Regions from separate parts of the Roseburia rectibacter genome, predicted to be linked through region 3. Evidence: predicted binding sites of a transcription regulator. Region 3 holds the regulator's gene; each other region holds the start of a gene.

Evidence for each region. The regulator Rex, encoded in region 3, represses fermentation and respiration genes when NADH is low (regulators of the CRP and FNR family bind a similar motif). The targets are predictions, from matches to a motif close to ATTGTTAANTANTTAACAAT.
Region 1: a site for Rex is predicted at 1,333-1,352, ahead of H8S51_RS17080 (butyryl-CoA:acetate CoA-transferase). Genes of this name have one in related genera too.
Region 2: a site for Rex is predicted at 2,972-2,991, ahead of H8S51_RS04050 (shikimate dehydrogenase). Genes of this name have one in related genera too.
Region 4: a site for Rex is predicted at 3,942-3,961, ahead of H8S51_RS07880 (DUF5692 family protein). Genes of this name have one in related genera too.

Annotation. Positions count from the first base shown of each region.
Region 1 is NZ_CP092473.1:3,727,475-3,733,041, reverse strand. Features, by position in the region: gene H8S51_RS17080 (butyryl-CoA:acetate CoA-transferase) at 1-1,288, opposite strand, end outside; gene H8S51_RS17075 (glycosyltransferase family 2 protein) at 1,545-2,615, opposite strand; gene H8S51_RS17070 (class I SAM-dependent rRNA methyltransferase) at 2,990-4,201, shown strand; gene H8S51_RS17065 (nitroreductase family protein) at 4,516-5,028, opposite strand; gene H8S51_RS17060 (winged helix-turn-helix transcriptional regulator) at 5,315-5,567, shown strand, end outside.
Region 2 is NZ_CP092473.1:859,054-864,620, reverse strand. Features, by position in the region: gene aroD (type I 3-dehydroquinate dehydratase) at 1-679, opposite strand, end outside; gene H8S51_RS04055 (MFS transporter) at 739-1,953, opposite strand; gene H8S51_RS04050 (shikimate dehydrogenase) at 2,024-2,899, opposite strand; gene H8S51_RS04045 (LysR family transcriptional regulator) at 3,155-4,036, shown strand; gene H8S51_RS04040 (LysR family transcriptional regulator) at 4,487-5,368, opposite strand.
Region 3 is NZ_CP092473.1:2,077,388-2,082,954, forward strand. Features, by position in the region: gene H8S51_RS09860 (GntR family transcriptional regulator) at 1-623, shown strand, start outside; gene H8S51_RS09865 (NADP-dependent isocitrate dehydrogenase) at 638-1,849, shown strand; gene abc-f (ribosomal protection-like ABC-F family protein) at 1,846-3,783, shown strand; gene H8S51_RS09875 (redox-sensing transcriptional repressor Rex) at 3,908-4,561, shown strand; gene H8S51_RS09880 (NAD(P)H-hydrate dehydratase) at 4,648-5,567, shown strand, end outside.
Region 4 is NZ_CP092473.1:1,666,948-1,672,514, reverse strand. Features, by position in the region: gene H8S51_RS07900 (ABC transporter permease) at 1-471, opposite strand, end outside; gene H8S51_RS07895 (ABC transporter ATP-binding protein) at 468-1,151, opposite strand; gene H8S51_RS07890 (sensor histidine kinase) at 1,238-2,062, opposite strand; gene H8S51_RS07885 (response regulator transcription factor) at 2,052-2,714, opposite strand; gene H8S51_RS07880 (DUF5692 family protein) at 2,887-3,894, opposite strand; partial or broken gene H8S51_RS07875 (IS1634 family transposase) at 4,234-5,567, shown strand, end outside.

The DNA.
Region 1 (5,567 bases), 1.7 Mb from region 3:
CGTCACGGAAATCCGGGTGAGCGATGGAGATCAATGCTTCGGCTTTCTGCCAAGCGGAAAGTCCTTTGACATTTACTTTACCATATTCCGTTACAACATAATGTGTGTTGGCACGGGTATCAGTTACGATGGAACCGTTTGCCAATGTCGGGCGGATTCTTGACTGTACCTGTCCGTCTTTGGTCTTAAAGGTCGAGGACAGGCAGATAAAGCTCTTGCCGCCTTTTGACAGATAAGCACCTAATACGAAGTCTAACTGTCCGCCGGCACCACTGATCTGCTTGATACCTGCTGACTCTGCATTGACCTGACCGAAGAGGTCGATATCAACGGCGTTGTTGATGGAGATAAAGTTATCGAGTGCAGAGATGGAACGGATATCGTTGGTATAGTCAACCGGAGCACTCATTAGCTCTGGGTTGTCGTCTAAGTAATCGTACATTTTCTTGGTACCTGCACCGAAAGCGTAGGTCTGACGGTAGCGGTCAATATTTTTCTTTGCACCGGTGATCTTTCCGGCTTTTGCGATGTCAACGAATGCATCTACATACATCTCTGTGTGGACACCAAGATCTTTTAAGTCGGACTCCGCGATCAGGGAACCGACAGCGTTTGGCATACCACCGATACCAAGCTGCAAACATGCACCGTTCGGAATCTCGTCTACGATCAGTTTGGCAACCGTCTTGTCGATATCTGTTGCAGGACCGCCGGCACCAAGCTCGCCGATCGGAGGATTAGAACCCTCTACGATATATGTTACATCGGAAATGTGAATTCCGCATTCTGTTCCGCCAAGGCAGCGCGGCATGTTTTCATTGACCTCTACGATGATGTGTTTTGCTCTCTCACACATTGCACCGAGATGGGAGGCACTTGGTCCGAAATTGAAATATCCATGGGAATCCATCGGAGCTACCTGAAACATTGCTACATCATCCGGGCAGTCAAGCTCGCGGTAGTAACGTGGCAGTTCGGAGTAACGGATTGGTGAATAGAAAGCGCATCCGCGGCTGATCATTTTACGTTCGATACCTGACATATGCCATGAGTTCCATGTAAAGTGCTCACCGGCGTCCTCGCGTGCGAAAGTAGCTAACGGTTTTAAAAGGATACCACCGCGCAGGTTTACGTTTGTCAACTCATCGGTACGTTTTGCCAGCGCCTGATCAAGGGCATCTACGGTGTTCGTACACCATCCGAAGTCAACCCAGTCACCGGATTTGATCAATTTTACCGCCTCATCGGCAGATACAAGTTTCTGTTTGTATTCCTGTGAATAATCCATCACAAATACCTCCTCATAATTGTTAAAAATCATGATATAAAAAGATTGTTAAAAATTTACCATAGTCTTATCCTAACACTTTATGGAGGGTTTGACAAGTCAATTAAGTTACTGTTCACACATACTGTGTGAGCAGTAACAATTACAGCCCATTTTAAATGCATCTTCGATGCATGGGGCTGTAATCTGGCATGATATAGTCTTTGGCGCACAGCTTGACAGCAAGTGTCAAGCTTGCGAGTGAACAGTAACTCAATTAATTCTCTACCGGCATCGTCCAGCTCTGCGACTCACGGCGGTATTTTTCCAACGCTTCCTCATAGCTTGAAACCAGCATGGTATCCGAAGGGATATTCGATTTTGCCTCGGCGAGAAGCAGTTCATAACATTCGACCAATCCGTATAGTGGGAGATCGCCGTTGGTGTGGACATCTAAGATGCTCTCCGTCTCGTAGGCGGCATTGTAAAACCAGATAACAGCCTCATTTAAATCCTTCTGTGCAAGAAAATAGGTGCCAAGTTCATAACAGATCTCGGAACATGGAGTGGTCAGCATATCCTTCATCGTCAGCTTGAAAAATTCATTTTTGTTGTCCTCTAGGCGGTATACATGTGCGAGTACGCAGGAGGCTTCTTTCATCGCATCATCGGAGAGGTCATGCTCTAAGATATACTGAAAGATCGGTTTGGCATCCCAGAAATCTTTTGTATCACCAGTCTTTAACAGCTCTTTGGCATACATGGTGCGGATTTTTGGAGAAAGCTCGTGACCACTCTGGAAGTTTTTGATGAAAATAGAGAAGTCACGTTTGCTGTGAAAGTTCTGTGGTTTATGTAAAATTTCAACATCACTGTCAAAAATCACGGGAGTAAGTCTTACTGTCTCGTGCACCGGATCGACCCAGGTAAAGGTGCGCAGACGTTTGAACAGCTTCGGACGGTATTCTTTTTTTGCATTTAAAACGGTGTCAAAATCAGCGTCCGTCACATATTTCATCTGAACGATCTCGATTTCCGGCAGCAGTGCATTTTTCAGACGCAGAAAACGCTCATGGTTAAATTCATCTAAAACCTCGTCTGCATCGGCGGTATAGATGTAATCCATGTTTGCCTTGGAAAAAGAAAAATTTCTCGCCGCGGAAAAATCGCTTGTCCATTTAAAATCATAGATCTGACTGGTGTATTTTGCAGCGATCTCCTTTGTGTGATCCGTAGAACCGGTATCTACGATGATGATCTCATCCATAAGATCTGCAATTGAATCGAGGCAGCGGGCAAGAACCGCTTCTTCATTTTTTACGATCATGCATAAACTTATCGTAGCCATGGAAAGTCCCCCTGTTTGTGTATGTTTTTTATAATGATTCACAACAGATATATGTAGTGCTGTATATGTCGTATGAAAAAATATAGTCTGCTTTTTTATAGTATTTATTATATCGGACATGGCAGGCAGTTACAAGAAACAGTTTTTGTTTAAAAAATATTTTATAGGCAGCATGGAATGTGCTACAATGGGTAAATGCAAAAATCAGGAAATGAGGAAAACAAATGCAATTAAATGAACAATGGATGCAGAAAACCATTGTGGTGTGGATCGGTGCACTGCTTTGCTGTGCCTGGTGGCATTGGTGCTGGTCTGCGTGGAGATTTATGTTGTAAATTATGGAAAAGAAAAAGCGTGAGAAAGGTGGATGGAAAATGAGTGCAGTTGTGACATTAAAAAAGGGTGAAGGAAGAACGATCAAGGCAGGCGGTGCATGGATTTTTGATAACGAGATTGATACGGTCATGGGAAGTTTTGAAAACGGAGAGATCGTAGTTGTGCATGATTTTGACGGCTATCCGATGGGAAAAGGATTTATCAATACCAATTCAAAGATCCGCATCCGCATGCTGACGAGACATGTGGATCAGGAGATCGACCGCGCATTTTTACAAATGCGTGTAAAAAATGCATGGGAGTACCGCAAAACAACGGTCGATACATCATCCTGCCGTGTAATCTTCGGGGAAGCAGATTTCCTGCCGGGACTTGTCATTGATAAATATGAGGACGTACTTGTGGTAGAGTGCTTAGCACTTGGCATGGAGCAGTTTAAGGAGACGATCGTTTCCTTATTAAAGGAAGAACTTGGAAAAGACGGCATCAAAGTGCGTGGCGTTTATGAGAGAAGCGATGCCAATGAGCGCACCAAAGAGGGACTTCCAAAGGTAAAAGGATTTATCGGCGAGGAATTTGACACTAACGTTGAGATTACAGAAAACGGTGTCCGTTATCTGGTTGATGTCGTAAACGGACAGAAAACCGGATTTTTCTTAGACCAGAAATATAACCGCCTTGCGATGCAGCGGATCTGTAAAGGGAAAAAGGTGTTAGACTGCTTTACCCATATGGGAACATTTGCCTTAAATGCCGGAATTGCAGGGGCAGCGGATGTCACAGGTCTTGACATTTCCGAGTATGCCGTGCAGCAGGCAAACGAAAATGCGCGCAGAAACGGACTGGAGGATACCGTTCATTTCCGCTGTGCGAATGTGCTCGATGAACTGCCGAAACTGGCGCAGAGCGGCGAGCAGTATGATGTTGTCATCTTAGACCCGCCGGCATTTACCAAGTCGCGCCAGGCAACGAAAAACGCGATCAAAGGTTACCGTGAGATCAACATGAAAGGCTTAAAACTGGTAAAAGACGGCGGCTATCTTGCAACTTGTTCCTGCTCCCATTTCATGACACAGGAACTTTTGGCAAAAACAGTCAAAGAGGCGGCAAAGGCAGCACACAAGAGACTCCGCCAGGTGGAATTCAGAACACAGGCGCCGGACCATCCGATTCTCTGGGCAAATTCTGAGAATGTGCCGGAGAGTTATTACTTGAAGTTCTATATCTTCCAGGTCGTAGACGAACGCTAGGCGTTCGTCATGAGAAGTAAGGACTGGGAAGTGGTGGAAATGCTTGATTGATAAGTGATGGAAGGCATTTGACGTTGACAGAGAAAACCTCGTAAAGTATCGCAAAATATCACAAAACCGTGATTCAAAGTGGTAAGAAAAGTGGTAAGTCTGAGTGGTAAGCACCTGAATAGAAAAGTGATAAAGAAATTGCCAGGGCAATGTACCGTCTCCAGAAGTCGGATTAAAATCCGACTTCTGGAGACGGTACATGATCCTGGCAATTTTTGTGATGATTCAAAATCACAGGTCTGCTTATGAAACAGTTTATTGTTTTAAAGGTAGGAAACCAGCTCATCCATGTCAATGCGCATATCTTTATGACGTTCTGTGGATGCGTCCGGTTCATCACTGTATCCGAGTGCTAAGATATTGACCGGTTCTAAGTTTTCCGGAAGGTTCAGTTCTTCTTTTAATATGTCCGGGTTAAAGTAGCAAATCCAGACACTGCCAAGACCAAGCTCGGTTGCCTCAAGCATCATATGGTCGGTCAGGATCGAGGCATCGATGTCGGTTGTGATCTTGCCGTCAAACGGACGCTTCCAGGCTTTTGTCTTATTGGCACAGACGACAATGGCAGCCGGTGCCTGATAAATATTTGCTGCTTTTCCGACTTTTTCCAGTCCTTCTTTGCTTTTTACGACTATAAGGCGTACCGGCTGCATGTTCGCGGCGGTCGGTGCTACGTGGGCAGCCTCTAAGATTTTATCCAGTTTTTCCTGTTCAATTTCTTTTCCTGTGTACTTTCGTACAGAATGTCTCTTTTTTGCAATCTCTAATAATTCCATGATAATCTCCATTCTTGAGCTGTTTTTTGCGCATCTTGAGTTTGTGTGTAAGCACGGATCTTGCGTGTGAAAAATCTTATTTTTCACGCTAATCCTCCATGCTTGAGCTGATTTTTGCACATAATTGAATTTCATGCGGTTTCGCTGGGATAATCCTGTTTATTTCGGATTCTATCTTGTGTTTCTGAACGTTCATGTCTATAATTATATGGAAATGCAGAATATAAGCAAGTATGCACTTTTTTGATATATACTTCCGAAAAAGTAAGTAAGGAGAAATAGATCTATGAATAAGGAATTTAACTGTCCGGTGGAGGCGACGATCTCCCTGATCGGCGGCAAATACAAGTCGGTCATTTTGTTTCATCTGATGGGAAAAACGCTCCGCTACAGTGAACTTCATAAAAAGATACCGAAAGCCACCGATAAAATGCTCGCACAGCAACTTCGGGAACTGGAAAAAGACGGACTTATCAAAAGAACCGTCTATCCGGTTGTCCCGCCCAAAACAGAGTACAACCTGACGGAGTTTGGAGAGA
Region 2 (5,567 bases), 1.2 Mb from region 3:
CAAAAGTCAGTGCAGAACCGAATACTTCACCACAGAGACGGCTGATCAGACCAGTTCCTGCCATAGACATGGTGATGATCGGTCTGTCTGCATATTCAGATACCATCTCTTCTGTTGCTGCAAGAAGTGTTAAAACATCTTTTTTATTCTGCGGCATTACTGCGATCTTCGGAATATCTGCGTCTAAATCCTGCATTTTGCGGAGACGTCCTACGATATCATCTTTATCCGGTGTCTTGTCAAAGTCATGATTGGAAGCAACAACTGCCACACCAGCTTCATGTGCAGCTTTAATGATCTCTTTCACATAAGAATCACCTGTGAAAGCCTCCACATCAACCAGATCAACCAGCCCTGTTGCTGCTGCTTTTTTATTTAATTCTACATAAACATCTGGCTCGATCGCTTTCTCGCCACCCTCTTTAGAGGTACGGAAAGTGAACAGGATCGGTGTATTGCCAAGTGCCGGACGAAGATCTTTTAATACGTCCTCGACCTGTGCAAAATCAAACACACCGTCAAACCAGTCAACACGCCACTCAACAACATCCATTTTTACATCTGCAAAAGATTTTGCTGCTGCAAGAATCTCTTCTTTTGTTTTACCAACAATCGGTACACAGATCTTCGGCACGCCTTCACCGATTCTGACACCGCGGACTTCTACATAGTTGCTCATATGAATCCTCCATTCCTGTGTGTAAAAATCTCTTATATGATTCTTCACACGAATCTTTTTTAATTATCTGCTTTTGCCTGCACAACCATACTTGTATAACGAAGATTTACAAATAATCCAAGTAATACACCTACTGCTGTTAATACGATATTCATAACCATAACCTGTGAAGGCTGCATCTTTGATGCTGCTGTCAGGATCGTATAATTACACAGTGAGGAAGCGATCATAACAAGTGCCGTTACCGTTCCCTTGATTTTCGGGAAAAGCATGTTGCAGACTGATGTAGCGATCTGAAGCAGTCCGCCTGCGCCTGCCCAGCCGATCAGGAATGCACCTGCGATCATAAGAGGCTGGCTCTTTCCAACTAATACAACAATTAATGTAGCAAGACAGATTACCGGATAGATCACAATAAATCTGACATCTTTAATTTTTCTTGTTAATAATGCTGTTACGATAAGTGCAAGCATTGTTCCTGCGGAATAGTAAGTCTGCATGATGGAAGGATCTGTCCAGCCCACATTCTCTTTTGCAAAGTTCTGCGCACAGTTTAACCAGAGCTGGAATGTACCGGTACAGGTAAAACCGATCAGGATCATTGCAACAGACTCGATGGAAAAATGTGTATGTTTTAAGCTGGCGATCAGTCCTTCTTTTTCTCCCGCTGCCTTCTGATCCGCATCCGGAAGAGGGAAAAGCATTACTAATACTAATAATACAATATAAATGATACCACATCCAAAGAATAATATGTTATAAGATGTAAGACCTGCTGCTGTTGTTGCTACCGTTACGCCAAGTACGAATGGCAGGATCATCTGTGCGATTGCAATGAAAAATTTAATTCCCATCGTTGCAACACCCGGTGCTTTATAAATGATCTCACCTACAGCCGGGTAAATTCCGGTATCAAGGAAAGAGTTGGCAATACCTCCGATGATGGCACAGATATATGCGATCTGATATCCACCATTTGTTCCTGCATTAAATGCAAGCGCAAGACCGATCAGATATACTGCATAAGAACCGCTTCCGATTGCAGTAGAGATACGACGTCCTAACTTATCAGAAAGAGGACCTGCAAATGGAAGTGCGATCAGTCTTCCCAGTCCAAGTGCGGCAGAAATAGCTGTGATTGCCATAGCTTCCACACCCCAGGATGCAGCAAGAGCTTCCTTGATCACTGCCTGTCCTAAAATAGAACATCCGACACCATGGATAAAATAATTTAAATAAAGAATCAGTGCGCTCGGTAAATATTTTTTATTCATTGATTTTCTCCTCAATTTGAGTTGTGATGCAGCGGCATTTTTTCATACCGCCGCATGTGACTGGGGGATTTTATTCGTATTTGATGTTTAATACTTCTTTCATGTGCTCGATCGGCATATCTTTTCCAGTCCAGAGTTTAAATGCTGCTGCTCCCTGGAATAACATCATGCCAAGACCGTTCATTGTCTTACATCCAACTTCTTTTGCCATGGAACGCATCTTTGTCTCAAGTGGAGAATAAGGTACGTCTACAACGATCAGTTCCGGACGGAAGAAAGATTTATCAGGAACAACGGACATTCCCTCTAACGGTTTCATACCAACACCTGTTCCGTTTACGAAGATGTAAGAATCTGCCATCTCTTCTCTTAATTTCTCTTTGTCGTCTAAATCATAAAGAGTAGCTTTGCAGTTTGTTCTCTCATTGATCTTCTTAACAGTTGCCTCTGCGTTCTCCCAGAATTTATCATGAATATTGAAGATAGAGATTTCTTTTACGCCATCTAATGCAGCCTGGATCTCGATTGCTGTTGCAGCTCCGCCGGCACCTGCGATGGTCATTTTCTTTCCGATCACGTCAATGTCGTTGTCTTTTAATGCCTGCATAAATCCGATACCATCTGTGATATGTCCTGTTAATACACCGTTGTCATTAACGATCGTATTTACAGCTCCGCAAAGCTCTGCAGCCGGTGATAATTTATCAAGATACTGACCAACAACTGTTTTGTTTGGCATAGATACGTTAGAACCAACCATCTTTAATGCGCGAAGACCTTTGATCGCATCCTCTAAGGTACTGTTGTCAACCTCGAATGCAAGGTAAGCATAGTCAAGTCCTAAATATGCAAATGCCTCATTGTGCATTGCCGGTGAACTTGAATGTCTGATTGGGTAAGCCATTAATCCGATAAGCTCTGTGTGACCTGTGATTCTCTCTGCCATAGTAGTGTTCTCCTTTTTCTTTTTTGTTTGATTTTCTTATTTAGTTTCATGTTTTTAACATTACCTGCCCGCTTTGTTAAAAACTTAACAACCTCTGATGTAATTATTATACAACGCTTTTTTCAATACATCCAATGCCAATTTCATGCTTTTTTAATAGTTTTAATGTACTAATCATGATATAATGTGTACAAAAACAATGGTTTTATTTTGTAATCGATAGATATTATCTATCATTTATAAGGAGATCTATACATGACACTTAATCAATTGAGTTATTTTTACCAAGCAGCCGTCCTTCAGCACTTCAACCAGGCAGCAGAAAAAATGAATATTTCAGAACCAAGTTTAAGCCGTTCCATTGCTGCTTTAGAAAATGAACTTGGTGTCACACTTTTTGAAAAACGCGGGCGAAATGTCACGCTCACAAAAGCCGGGGAGATTTTTTTAGAGCATGTCACGCAGATTTTAGATGATGTTACACGCGCCTCAAATAAAATGCAGCAGATTGCAACAAACGGTGGACATATTGATATTGCTTATGTTTCCCCGCTTGCCCGTGAATTTATTCCAAATACGGTACGCGCTTTTCTTTCCTTAGAGCAGAATAAAAATATTACGTTTCATTTTTTTCAGGATATTACTTCCATGAATATAGAAGGTTTGAAGAAAGGTTCTTATGATCTGATCTTTGGTTCCTACTCTGCGAATGAACCAAATATTGAGTTTATACCTATTATAAAGCAGGACCTTGTGGCAATCCTTCCCATAGGACATCCTCTCGGTAAAAAAGCTGAAATTGAAGCCGGGGATTTCGAAAAATACCCGGTGCTTGGATACGCAAGACATTCCGGTCTTGGCAAATACACACGTAACTTTTTTAAAGACCACGATGTGATCCCGAATTTTATCTGCGAGTCTCCGGATGAAAACGGAATTGCCTCACTTGTGGCAAAAAACTTTGGGATTGCTCTCGTTGCCGATGTTGATACGATTCACAGGGATGATATCTGCATCAGGCCGCTCATTTCACAGGAAACTTTTTCACACACGGTATATATGGGATATATGCGTGGAAAATATCAACTGCCGGCTGTGCAGAGGTTTATCCAGTTTGTACGGAAATCATACCATTGATAATGCAGCTGTCAGCTTGCCCGAAACTCATTCCATTGATAATGCGGCTGTCAGCTTGCCCGAAACTCATTCCATTGATAATGCGGCTGTCAGCTTACGCGAAACTCATTGCAGGCTGTGAATATTGTGAGGCGGGAACCCATTTAACGAAGGCACGCTTACGCTGCCTGTCGCTCGCAGCGGTACTAAGCGACCAGAATACGGTCGCTAAGTACCGGCGACTCCAGAGCACCTTCTTATAAATGGGGTCCCGCCTCACAACTGACTTTACTGTATTGATGAGTTTCGCTTCACTCTGTTTTCTGTATCGATGAGTTTCGCTTCACTCTGTTTTCTGTATCGGTGAGTTTCGCTTCACTCTGTTTTCTGTATCGGTGAGTTTCGCTTCACTCTGTTTTCTGTATTGGTGAGTTTCGCTTCACTCTGTTTTCTGTATTGGTGAGTTTCGCTTCACTCTGTCTCCTGCGTGACAAACTGGATAAAGGATTTCGCTACGGGGGAGAGGTAGCGTTTTTTCATGGTGGCAAGGTAGACATGGCGTTCGTATTCCGGGTTTGTGATTGTCAGGGTTTTGACGTCGAGGGTTTTTAAGATTGGAATATCCGGCATGACTGCAATGCCAAATCCCTGGGCGACAAGTCCTGCCATGCTGCCATCTTCCTCTATTTCAAAGGCGATCTTTGGAAATACGCTGATCTGTTCATACATCTGGTCGATCACCGGGCGCAGTCCGCTTCCTTTCTGGAAATAGATCTGTGGATAATCTACGGTATCTTTTAAATCCACCGTGTCGTACATGGCAAGCGGGTGGTTTTTCGGTACGGCAAGCACTAACTTCTGATCGCCGATCTGCCGGAATTCGATATCCGGCTCCCCGTCCTGATAAGAGGAAAATACCATATCATACCTGTCATTTTTCAGTCCCTCTAAAATATCTCCTGTCGTTCCGACAATAAAATGAAACTCAATATGGTAATCCGGGTAAGCATCTAAGAATCTCCGCACCATTTTCGGTACAAATGTACTGCCTAAAGTATAAATATAAGCAAGATGTATCATACCTTCTTTGCTTCCATTTAATTCTTTTGTCCGCTGCACCCCCTCCTCTAATACTTTTAAGGATTCTTCCACATATGGAAGAAAAATCTTTCCATAACGTGTCAGAACAACATTTCTGCCTTTTTTTTCAAACAATCTCGTTCCCAGTTCCTGCTCTAACTGTGCGATCGCATGACTTAATGATGGCTGTGTAATCGATAAGATCTGCGCCGCCCTTGTATAATGTTCTTCCTTTGCCAATGTCTTAAAATATTGTAACTGACTTAAATTCATGAATCCATCCCCCGGTTTCTTCCGAATTGTTTCAATATTATAAGAATAACAATCTTACCGCGCAGAATCAATAGAGAAAATCTATCATTTTCCCCGAAAAAACGAATTGGATTTTTTTAATATTTCGGGGTACATTAATCACAGAAAGAGCACACAGACTTTTTCATTGTTAAAAAAGTAACTATCTAAAACACAATTA
Region 3 (5,567 bases):
TCCATACGATCCGTGAGAATATTTTATCCGGAAAATATGCGACAGACGAAGAACTGAAGGAAAAAAATATCGGCGAAGAGTTAGGCGTCAGCCGTACTCCGGTGCGTGAGGCGCTCCGCCAGCTTGAACTGGAAGGATTAGTCACCATCATTCCGAATAAGGGTGCTTATGTTGTAGGTATTTCCAAGAAAGATATTCAGGATATTTACGAGATACGGTCACGTTTGGAGGGACTGTGTGCAAAGTGGGCTGCGGACAATATCACAAAAGAGCAGTTAGATGAACTGGATGAAAATATATATCTGTCTGATTTCCATGCAGCAAAAGGAAATTCAGAACAAGTCGTGGAATTAGATAACCGTTTCCATGAGATTTTATATAACGCTTCTGACAGTAAAGAGCTGAAACATGTGCTGCTTGATTTTCATCATTACGTGCAGCGTGTACGTAAAATCACACTTGCAGATCCAAAACGTTCTGTGCAATCGAATCAGGAACACAGACAGATTGTGGAAGCATTAAAAAAACATGATGCCAATCTGGCAGAAAAACTTGCAAATGAGCATATGATGAACACCATTCACAATATGGACAATTACGGATGGGACAATTTATTTCAATAGAAAAGGAGAACATAATGGAAAAAATCAAAATGACAACACCACTGGTAGAGATGGACGGAGATGAGATGACAAGAATCCTCTGGAAAATGATCAAAGATGAATTACTTCTGCCGTTTATTGATTTAAAAACAGAGTATTATGATCTTGGATTAGAGCATCGTAATGAGACAAATGATCAGGTTACCGTTGACTCTGCCAATGCAACAAAGAAATACGGTGTTGCTGTAAAATGTGCAACGATCACACCAAATGCAGCCCGCATGACTGAATATAATTTAAAAGAAATGTGGAAAAGCCCGAATGGTACGATCCGCGCCATGTTAGATGGAACGGTATTCCGTGCACCGATCGTTGTAAAAGGGATCGAGCCATGTGTAAAGAACTGGAAAAAACCGATCACGATCGCGCGTCATGCATATGGCGATGTATATAAAGCAACTGAGATGAAGATTCCTGGAGCAGGCAAATGTGAGCTGGTATATACAGCGGAAGATGGTACAGAGACGAGAGAACTGATCCACAACTTTACCGGAGCAGGCGTTGTTCAGGGACAGCATAACCTTTGCAATTCCATTGAAAGTTTCGCAAAAAGCTGTTTTAATTATGCACTGGATACAGAACAGGATCTGTGGTTTGCAACAAAGGATACGATTTCAAAAAAATACGATCATACCTTTAAAGACATTTTTCAGGAAATCTTTGATGCAGAGTACAAAGAAAAATTCGAAAAAGCAGGTATTACCTATTTTTATACATTGATCGATGATGCAGTTGCACGTGTAATGAAGTCTGAGGGTGGTTATATCTGGGCATGTAAAAATTATGATGGAGATGTCATGAGTGATATGGTTTCAAGTGCATTTGGTTCACTTGCCATGATGACTTCTGTATTAGTTTCCCCGGATGGATATTATGAATATGAAGCTGCACATGGAACGGTACAGCGCCATTATTACAAACACTTAAAAGGTGAGGAGACATCCACAAACTCTGTTGCAACTATTTTTGCATGGACAGGTGCACTTAAGAAACGTGGAGAACTTGATTCTAACCAGGCATTATCTGATTTTGCAGAAAAACTTGAAAAGGCTTGTATAAAGACCATTGAAGATGGTAAAATGACAAAAGACCTTGCGCTGATTACTACAAATCCGAATCCGGTTGTATTAAACAGCGAAAATTTCATCAAGGCAATCAGAACAACATTAGAGGAAAGTTTAAAATGATTTTGTCATGTCAGAGTATCTCAAAGTCTTTTGGAACAGATGAGATCTTAAAAGATGTATGTTTTCATATTGAAGCAAACGAAAAAGCAGCGATTGTCGGCATCAATGGTGCCGGCAAGTCTACGCTGCTTAAAATTATTATGGGCGAAGAAACGTCCGATACCGGTGAAGTGATCCTTGCAAAAGATAAAACAATCGGTTATCTGGCACAGTATCAGGATGTATCGGGGCACAGAACCATTTATGACGAAGTTCTTAATGCAAGAGCTGACATCCTTGAAATGGAACAGAAACTCCGCAATATGGAGTCAGAAATGAATCAGCAGACCGGTGGGGAACTGGAAAAACTGATGGAGGTTTATCATCGTCTGAGCCACGAATTTGAACTGCAGGGCGGATATGCATACCGGAGTGAAGTAACCGGTATTTTAAAAGGACTTGGTTTTTCGGACGAAGATTTAACAAAGCAGATGAATGAATTGTCCGGAGGACAGAAAACCAGGGTTTCGCTTGGCAAACTCTTAGTCACAAAGCCGGATGTATTACTTTTAGATGAGCCGACAAACCATCTGGATATGGAATCGATCCGATGGCTTGAGAATTTTCTGCGTGCATACAAAGGTGCTGTTGTGATCGTGGCTCATGACCGTTATTTTTTAGACAGAGTTGTCACGAAAGTAGTTGAGATTTTCCAGCATAAGGCTTATGTATATCAGGGAAATTACTCGGATTTTGCGAAGAAGAAAGCAAAAGTCCGTGAAGATCTGTTAAAACAATATTATAATCAGCAGCGTGAGATCAGACATCAGGAAGAAGTTATCACAAAGTTAAAATCGTTTAACCGTGAAAAATCCATCAAGCGTGCGGAGAGCCGCGAAAAGATGTTAGACAAGATAGAACGTATTGAAAAACCGGTTGAGGACAATACAGACATTAAGATCGTGTTAGAGCCAAATGTGGTCAGCGGAAATGATGTCCTTACGGTGTCAGGTCTTGCAAAATCATATCCGCCGGTTACATTGTTTTCGGATATCTCATTCGAGATTAAACGTGGGGAGCGGGTAGCACTGATCGGCAATAACGGAACCGGGAAAACGACCATCTTAAAGATCATCAATAATCTGATACAGGCAGATGGTGGTACGGTAACACTTGGTTCGAATGTTCACATTGGATATTACGATCAGGAACATCAGCTTTTACATATGGAAAAAACCATATTTGAAGAGATCTCAGATGCTTATCCAGAGCTGAACAACACAAAGATCCGCAATGTACTGGCAGCCTTTTTATTTACAAATGATGATGTGTTTAAGCGGATCTCAGATTTAAGCGGTGGTGAAAGAGGCCGTGTCTCTCTGGCAAAACTGATGCTTTCAGATGCTAATTTTCTTATTTTAGATGAGCCGACAAACCATCTGGACATTACATCCAAGGAAATTTTGGAATCTGCATTAAACCAGTATACAGGAACGGTATTTTTTGTTTCACATGACCGCTATTTTATCAATCAGACAGCAACAAGAATCCTGGAGCTGACAGGTGAAACAATTGTAAATTATATCGGAAACTATGATTATTATCTGGAAAAACATGATATTATGACGCAGTTGTATGTGAAACAGCCAGAAACTTCAGATGTGCAGCCTAAGAAACAGGATGATGCCGTTAATAAGCTCGACTGGCAGGCACAAAAAGCAGAGCAGGCAAGGATTCGTAAAATTGAAAACAGTTTAAAAAAAGCCGAGGAAGAGATTGCCGCACTTGAAAGTGAAATAAGCATGATCGATGAAGAATGTGCAAAGCCGGAAAACGCAGTTAATTCCGCAAAATTAAATGAGCTTGCAGCAAGACAGCAGGAGTGCAGGGAACGACTGGAAACCTGCTATGAAACCTGGGAAGAGCTGTCAATGCAGTTAGATGGAACTGATTGATGATATTTCCTGACAAAACAGAAAATATCTTATTGAAAAAAGATAGTTAAATTTTTCACACATTGACAGACACAGGGGAAATCACTATAATAAACGAGAGAACGTAAGAAAGGTGGAACCTTTTGTGCAGGAAAAAGAAATATCACAGGCAGTTATCCGGAGAATGCCGCGTTATTACCGCTACCTCGGAGAACTCTTAGATGCCGGTGTAGAACGTATATCATCCAATGATCTGAGTAAACGAATGAATGTGACCGCATCCCAGATCAGACAGGATCTGAATAATTTTGGTGGTTTTGGCCAGCAGGGTTATGGTTATAATGTAAAGTTTTTATATGAGGAAATCGGTAAGATATTAGGTTTAAATGAAAGACACAATATTATTGTGGTGGGTGCAGGTAATCTTGGACAGGCACTTACAAACTATGTGAAATTTGAAAAACTTGGTTTTGTGATCATAGGACTGTTTGATGTAAATCCTGCATTGGACGGTGTGACCGTGCGTGGAATCAAAATCCGCATGCTGGATGAATTAGAGAGTTTCTGTGCAGAAAATCAGGTGGATATTGCGGCGCTTACTATGCCAAAGGAAAAGGCTGATGCCATTGCAAACAGACTAGTCGGACTTGGAATCCGCGCAATCTGGAATTTTGCGCATGTAGACCTGGAGCTCATTGATAAAAATGTTGTTGTAGAGAATGTACATCTTTCCGACAGTTTGATGCAGTTATCTTACAACATTGTCAGAAACAAAAAAGCAGAAAAAAACGGCAACTGAAAAGGGTGCCATAAATTCAGGAAGCAATTAGCTGCCGCACAGATCTTTGTGCGGCGTTTTTTGCTTATAACAGGGGGTTTATTATCATGAAGTATCTTGTAAACAGCAGGGAAATGCAAAAATATGACGCAAATACCGTTTCACATTTTAAGGTTCCGGGACTTCTTCTGATGGAGCGTGCAGCAATAACATTTGTAAATGAACTCCATAAGCAAAAAGTCGATCTCTCAGAAGTTCTTATCGTATGCGGTAGCGGAAATAATGGTGGAGATGGTCTTGCGATCGCCCGCCTTTTATTTCTGGAGGGACATACTGTTACAGTTGTTTTTGCTGGAAATAAAGATCATTGCTCGGAGCAAAACAGAATCCAGCAGGATATTTTAAATGCATATGGTGTTCCTGTCTATACGGATTTACCGGAACAGATCAGACCAACAACTGTCATAGATGCACTATTTGGTGTAGGGTTGTCGAGAGACGTGACTGGTACTTATGCAGACATATTATGTTGTATGAATACACTTCCGGGAGAAAAAGTGGCAGTGGATATTGCATCCGGAATTTCTGCAGATACAGGTGCTGTCCTTGGTATGGCATTTCGTGCAGATATCACGATCACATTCGCATTTGCGAAATTAGGCAGTATTCTCTGGCCGGGAAATGAATATGCCGGCAGAGTGATCGTATGTGATATCGGTATCACGAAAGAAAGCTGGCTGGGAGAGACACCGTCAGTAATGGCATTGGAAACGAAAGATATATTGCTGCTCCCGGAGAGAAAAAGTCATTCTAATAAAGGAAGCTATGGAAAACTTTTGCTGATCGCAGGAAGTGTCAATATGGCAGGGGCGGCAGTTTTATCTGCAAAAGCTGCTTACGCCACAGGATGCGGTCTGGTGCGTGTGCTGACGCCGGAAGAAAACAGGATTATTTTACAGAGCTGTGTTCCAGAGGCGGTTCTTACTACTTATGATAAAAATGCTGCTCCGGGGAAGGCTGTATTACA
Region 4 (5,567 bases), 410 kb from region 3:
AAGTTGATCGATATTCGAAACAAAATATCCTGTGATTTTTATACCAATATATCCAAGCAAAGTTCCTGCCATAAGTCCAAGCGGAATACCAACCACACAAAGCCACAAACTTTCACAGATAACACATGCTCTGATCTGTTTTCCGGTTCCACCTACACATTTTAAAATACCAAATTCCTGAATCCTTTTATTGGCACTTGCCACAAAAATATTTGATATCACCGTTACCGACATAAGAGCGATCAATATCCCTAAAATTAAAACCGGAACGAAAATCAAAAGAAAATACACACTGCTATAGTCTCCATATCCCGGTTCTAAAAAAACCGTAAGCATCCTGTTGCCACTGGTTACAAAACACATAACTGCCGTAACAAGTGCTGTTGCCAGTGAAATAGCAGAAATCCCTGCCATTGTTCTTTTTTTATTTAATTTTAGCTGACTGAGTGCGAGCTGTGATGTAATTTTCATGATTTCATCACCTCATCTTTTACAATTTTCCCGTCTCCGATCGTAATGATCCGGCTCGCCTGCAAGGCAATTTTTTCATCATGCGTAACTAAAAGAATCGTCTGCTTATACTTTTGATTGGCAAGCTTTAAAATATCCATAATCTCTCTGCCCGTCTTACTGTCAAGGTTTCCAGTCGGTTCATCCGCCAGTATAAAAGCCGGCTCATTGATCAGTGCCCTTCCGATTGATACTCTCTGCTGCTGTCCACCGGACATCTGTCCCGGAAGATGTTTTGCCCGTTCCAAAAGCCCAAGCAGCTGCATCATTTCTGTTAATCGTTTTTTATTTTCTTTTCTTCCATCCAGTTTCCATGGCAGCATAATATTTTCCTCTGCAGTAAGCGTAGGAATCAGATTGTAAAACTGATAAATAATTCCCAGATTTCTTCTTCGAAAAATAGCAAGTTCATCCTCGTTCATTGCAGCAATATCATTTTCCTCGATCACGACAGAACCACTGGTTGGATGATCAAGTCCTCCGATCATGTTCATAAGGGTAGATTTTCCTGAACCGGAAGCTCCGACAATCGCAACAAATTCTCCTCTTTCAACAGAAAAAGAAACATGATCAAGTGCGGTCACTTCCGCTTCTCCCTGACTATATTTCTTTGTCAGCTCTCTTACTTCTAAAACAGCCATCGCATTATCCTCCCTTTTCACTACTGATCTTAACAATGTAAAATGACTGTTCCGTGACAAAACCAAAATCAATTATGACAATTCTGTCACTTAAAAAATTTTATGATAAACGTCGTACCGCATCCATAGTTCCCAAAATCAATATCTATATCTCCGCCCTGTCCTTTGACAATTGATAACGCAAGCGGCATCCCAATCCCAAAGCCATTTTCATTTGTGGAATATTCAAATCTTTTAAAAAGGGCTGCGTACTGCTCTCTACTCATTCCTGCACCGCTATCCTTTACCGAGATCCAGCTATACAACGGATTTCCACCGCTGTCTATTTCGATTTCACTATCTTTCGGAGAATACTCGATCGCATTTTTTACAAGATTCGTAAGTGCCTCCACCGTCCATTGCTTATCACAACTGATAACGCTGTCATTTTTCAGTATAAGTTTCTGATTATTAATATCTAAAAGTATCGCAACCGAAGGATTTACAGCTTCAAGCAATTCTGATGTCTTTATATCTTTTTTTATAAACTCAATGGCATGTGCATCAATCTTTGCCATCTTAAGCAGTGCGCCTACAAGCCACTCCATCTTGTTTAAAGAAACTCTGATGTTATGAATAAATTCCGCCTGTTTTTCCGGTTCTGCATCTTCTAATAAATCTGCCATGATCATCATGGAAGTGATAGGTGTTTTAAGCTGATGAGAAATATCTGCCATATAGTCAGAAAGAATGTCTCTTTCCGATTCGATCACCTTGATCTGTTCATTTTTCCTGTTAACCAGAGCATAGATGTCATTTTTTAAAATCTGAAATGCACCCTCTCTGTTATCACGGATATCAAATTTCTCACCGGAAATATAGCCTTTCACAAACTCAGACAATTTTTCTACTTCTTTTTTCTTAATCCACACGATATCCCATTCCTCTCACAGTCTCGATCTGTAATGCCGCCCCGAGTTTTTCACGCAGTCTTTTCACGTAAACAGTGAGTGTATTATCCTCCACAAAATTACCATCTATATCCCAGATTTTATCTAAAATCTGCTGTCGGGATAATAAGACTCTCTGATTATTAGCAAAAATAAGAAGCAGTCTGTATTCTAACGCAGTAAGATCAACAATCCTGTCATCCACATAAACTTTTGCCTCATCCGTATTGATCTTGACCTGTCCTATGCAAATGATATGATTCTTTCCCGTCTGCTTATTCTGAACCGATAACACACGCCTTACTCTCGCAAGCAGTTCCCTGATCCGGAAAGGCTTTACGACATAATCTGCTGCACCTTCATCAAAAGCCCTGACAATCGTATTTTCATCATCAACTACAGTCAGAAAAATGACGGATGTATCTGTATTTTTTAATTTATTGCCTATATCAGCCCCCAGTCCGTCCGGCAGCTGCATATCTAAAATTGCAAGATCAAAATATCTTTTTTCGATGAAACCACACGCATCCGCAACGGTCACAGCATGACAGACTTCATAGCCTTCCATTTCCAGTGCATATATAATTCCCGATGCGATCATAGTATCATCTTCTACCAGTAAAATATAATTCATCTGCAACCCCTTTCTCATTCTGACCAGTCACTGCTTTTCAAAAAATCCACTGTAAAATAATAACACAAAATAAAGAAAAAGCCTACCGCATCCGCTGCGACAGGCTTCTCTTTATTTTTCAATTTTTTATTATCACAGGCATTCCTGCATCAGCAGCATAGCAATTATGTCCTTATGCCTCAGCCTGCTCTGCGATCTTCTTATATCCATCCATGTCATCATAGATGCTGTTTGTCCATGGATTCTTTTTCTTCTGGACAGATTTGTAGATCATAAATACAAATACTGCAACGTTAGCGATCAATGCTAAAGCACTTACGATGTTGTAGATTACCGGATTGTAAGTAGAGTTTACAACAACTACCTCATCCTGGAACATCGGCCAGCACTGCGCGAAGAAGCACCAGATGGAAAGTGTTCTGGCACGGTTCTCAAGCCATGCACCCTTGTTGATAAGAAATGCTGCTGTTGTCGGAGCTAACAGTAATGCAAGTCCGCAGTACCATGCGTGGCTCGGCAGACAGTTATATGTATAAGCAAAGTTCCATAAATCGTATGCAACGATCCAGAACCACATCATATCCGGCCAGATCATATCGCGTGAACTGTCTTTGTCACTCTTTTTACGTACACATACGCCAAACCAGCCTGCGATCGTAACCGCATTTAAAATACCTGCGATACCATTCATAATATTCCATGGTCCGCCAAGTACGAACATGCCCGGCTCATCGGCGAGTTCTGTGATATTGCCCCAGTACTGCATTGCAACCTGGAAATCACGGGAACAAGCCTCGAAAATATTGATAGCAAGGATTGCCGGAATTAAAAGCATGAAGATCTTGTTGTTTTTCAGTTCCCAGGTCGTACCGTCTTTTCTTGTTCCCTTGACATAACGGAAACACCAGAAGAAAATACAGCCTGCGGTGGATGAATAATACTTTGCAAGGTGGAACCAGTCGGTATAGGCAATACCTTTTAATACCGTAAACCATGTAACTGTTCCAATGACCGGAAGTATGAACCAGAAAAAGAAACCGCTCCACTTCCATCTTCTTGATACTTCATTAAGCAGAACCAAAGCTGCAAATACTGCTACCCAGATCAGAATTACCGTAAGATTCGAAAATCCATTTCCCGCTGCGGTAAATCCTGAAGGGCCTTCATGAAATGTAAACATATACATTCCTCCCTTATATAGATTAGTTTTATCTGGTCATACCAGACATTGTTATAATTTTAACATTAATTTTATAAAGTTTCAATATAATTTATGTTTTTCTGCAAAAATGGCACTTTTTCGTCCTTTTGAACCAAAAAGTGCCATTTATTTCTTGTGGTATAACCAGTTTTATTTTTCATCCTCGATCGTAAGCGTTCCAGATCTCACGTTCAGATAGATACTGCCTTTATCGGGAGTTTGACACATTGAAATGCAAAAAAGTACCGCAAAGCCTTGAAATAGGCTTATTTTTTTGTCAAATTTTTATTTTTATTATATAGTAATATTTAGTGATATCGTCTTGAAACACTGAAATATAAAAGTGAAAAAGAGGATGCTACTGTCATGATCCCATTTCATTCCAACAGACTCATGGACTATAATAAGCAGAAACTTTTTTCTGGCGGATATCTTTTTCTTCAGTCTATTTACTATGGGCTTAAGCTCGATTCTGTCTGCCGAAAAATCAAAAGCCGACATAAATTCGAGTATGATCTTAATGCGATTTTATCTGATTTAATTTATACAAGGGTTCTAGAACCTTCCAGCAAAAGTTCTTCTTTCCGAGCAGCAAAACAGTTCCTTGAGCCTCCCACTTATGAACTTCATGATGTGTACCGAGCTCTTTCTGTTCTTGCTTCTGAAATGGATTTTATTCAATCAGAAGTTTATAAAAATAGCTTTTTTCTCGGTGACAGAATGGATCGGATCCTTTATTATGATTGCACAAACTACTACTTTGAAATCGAACAGGAAAATGGAGATAAAAAATACGGAAAAAGCAAAGAGCACCGTCCGAATTCCATTATTCAAATGGGTCTCTTTACGGATGGTGACGGAATACCTTTGGCTTTCTCACTCTTTCCTGGAAACCAAAATGAGCAGAAATCCTTAAAACCTTTAGAAACAAAGATTCTCCAACAATTCGGCTGTGATAAGTTTATCTATTGCAGTGACGCCGGACTTGCTTCTGAGGATAACCGTGTTCTTAATCACATGGGACAAAGGGCATTTATTGTCACTCAGTCCATCAAAAAGCTGCCTGCTGAAGACCGGGCATGGGCTTTAAAGAAAACTGGCTTTAAACGTCTCTCAGATGATAAACCTGTTGACCTCACAAAACTGACAGATGATGACAAGAACCAGCTTTATTATAAAGACGAACCATTTACAACAAAAAAACTGGATCAAAGATTGATCATAACCTACTCCCCTAAATATGCCGCTTATCAGAAATCCATCCGTGCGGAGCAGATCTGTCGGGCAGAAAAAATGGTTGCAAATGGCTCTCTAAAAAAACAGCGCAAAAATCCAAATGATCCTGCAAGATTTGTAAATAAGGTAGCTGTAACCAACGAAGGAGAAAAAGCTAATATCCACTATTATCTCGATACGGATAAGATTGCTGAAGAAGAAATGTATGACGGGCTTTATGCGGTATGTACAGACCTGCTTGATGATAACGTTGCAGATATCTTAAAAGTCAGTGAAGGAAGATGGCAGATTGAAGACTGTTTCAGAACTATGAAAACAGACTTTGAAGCCAGACCCGTTTACTTAAACCGTGAAGACCGAATTAAGGCTCATTTTCTTACCTGTTTTCTTGCTCTGTTACATTTCCGGTTATTAAA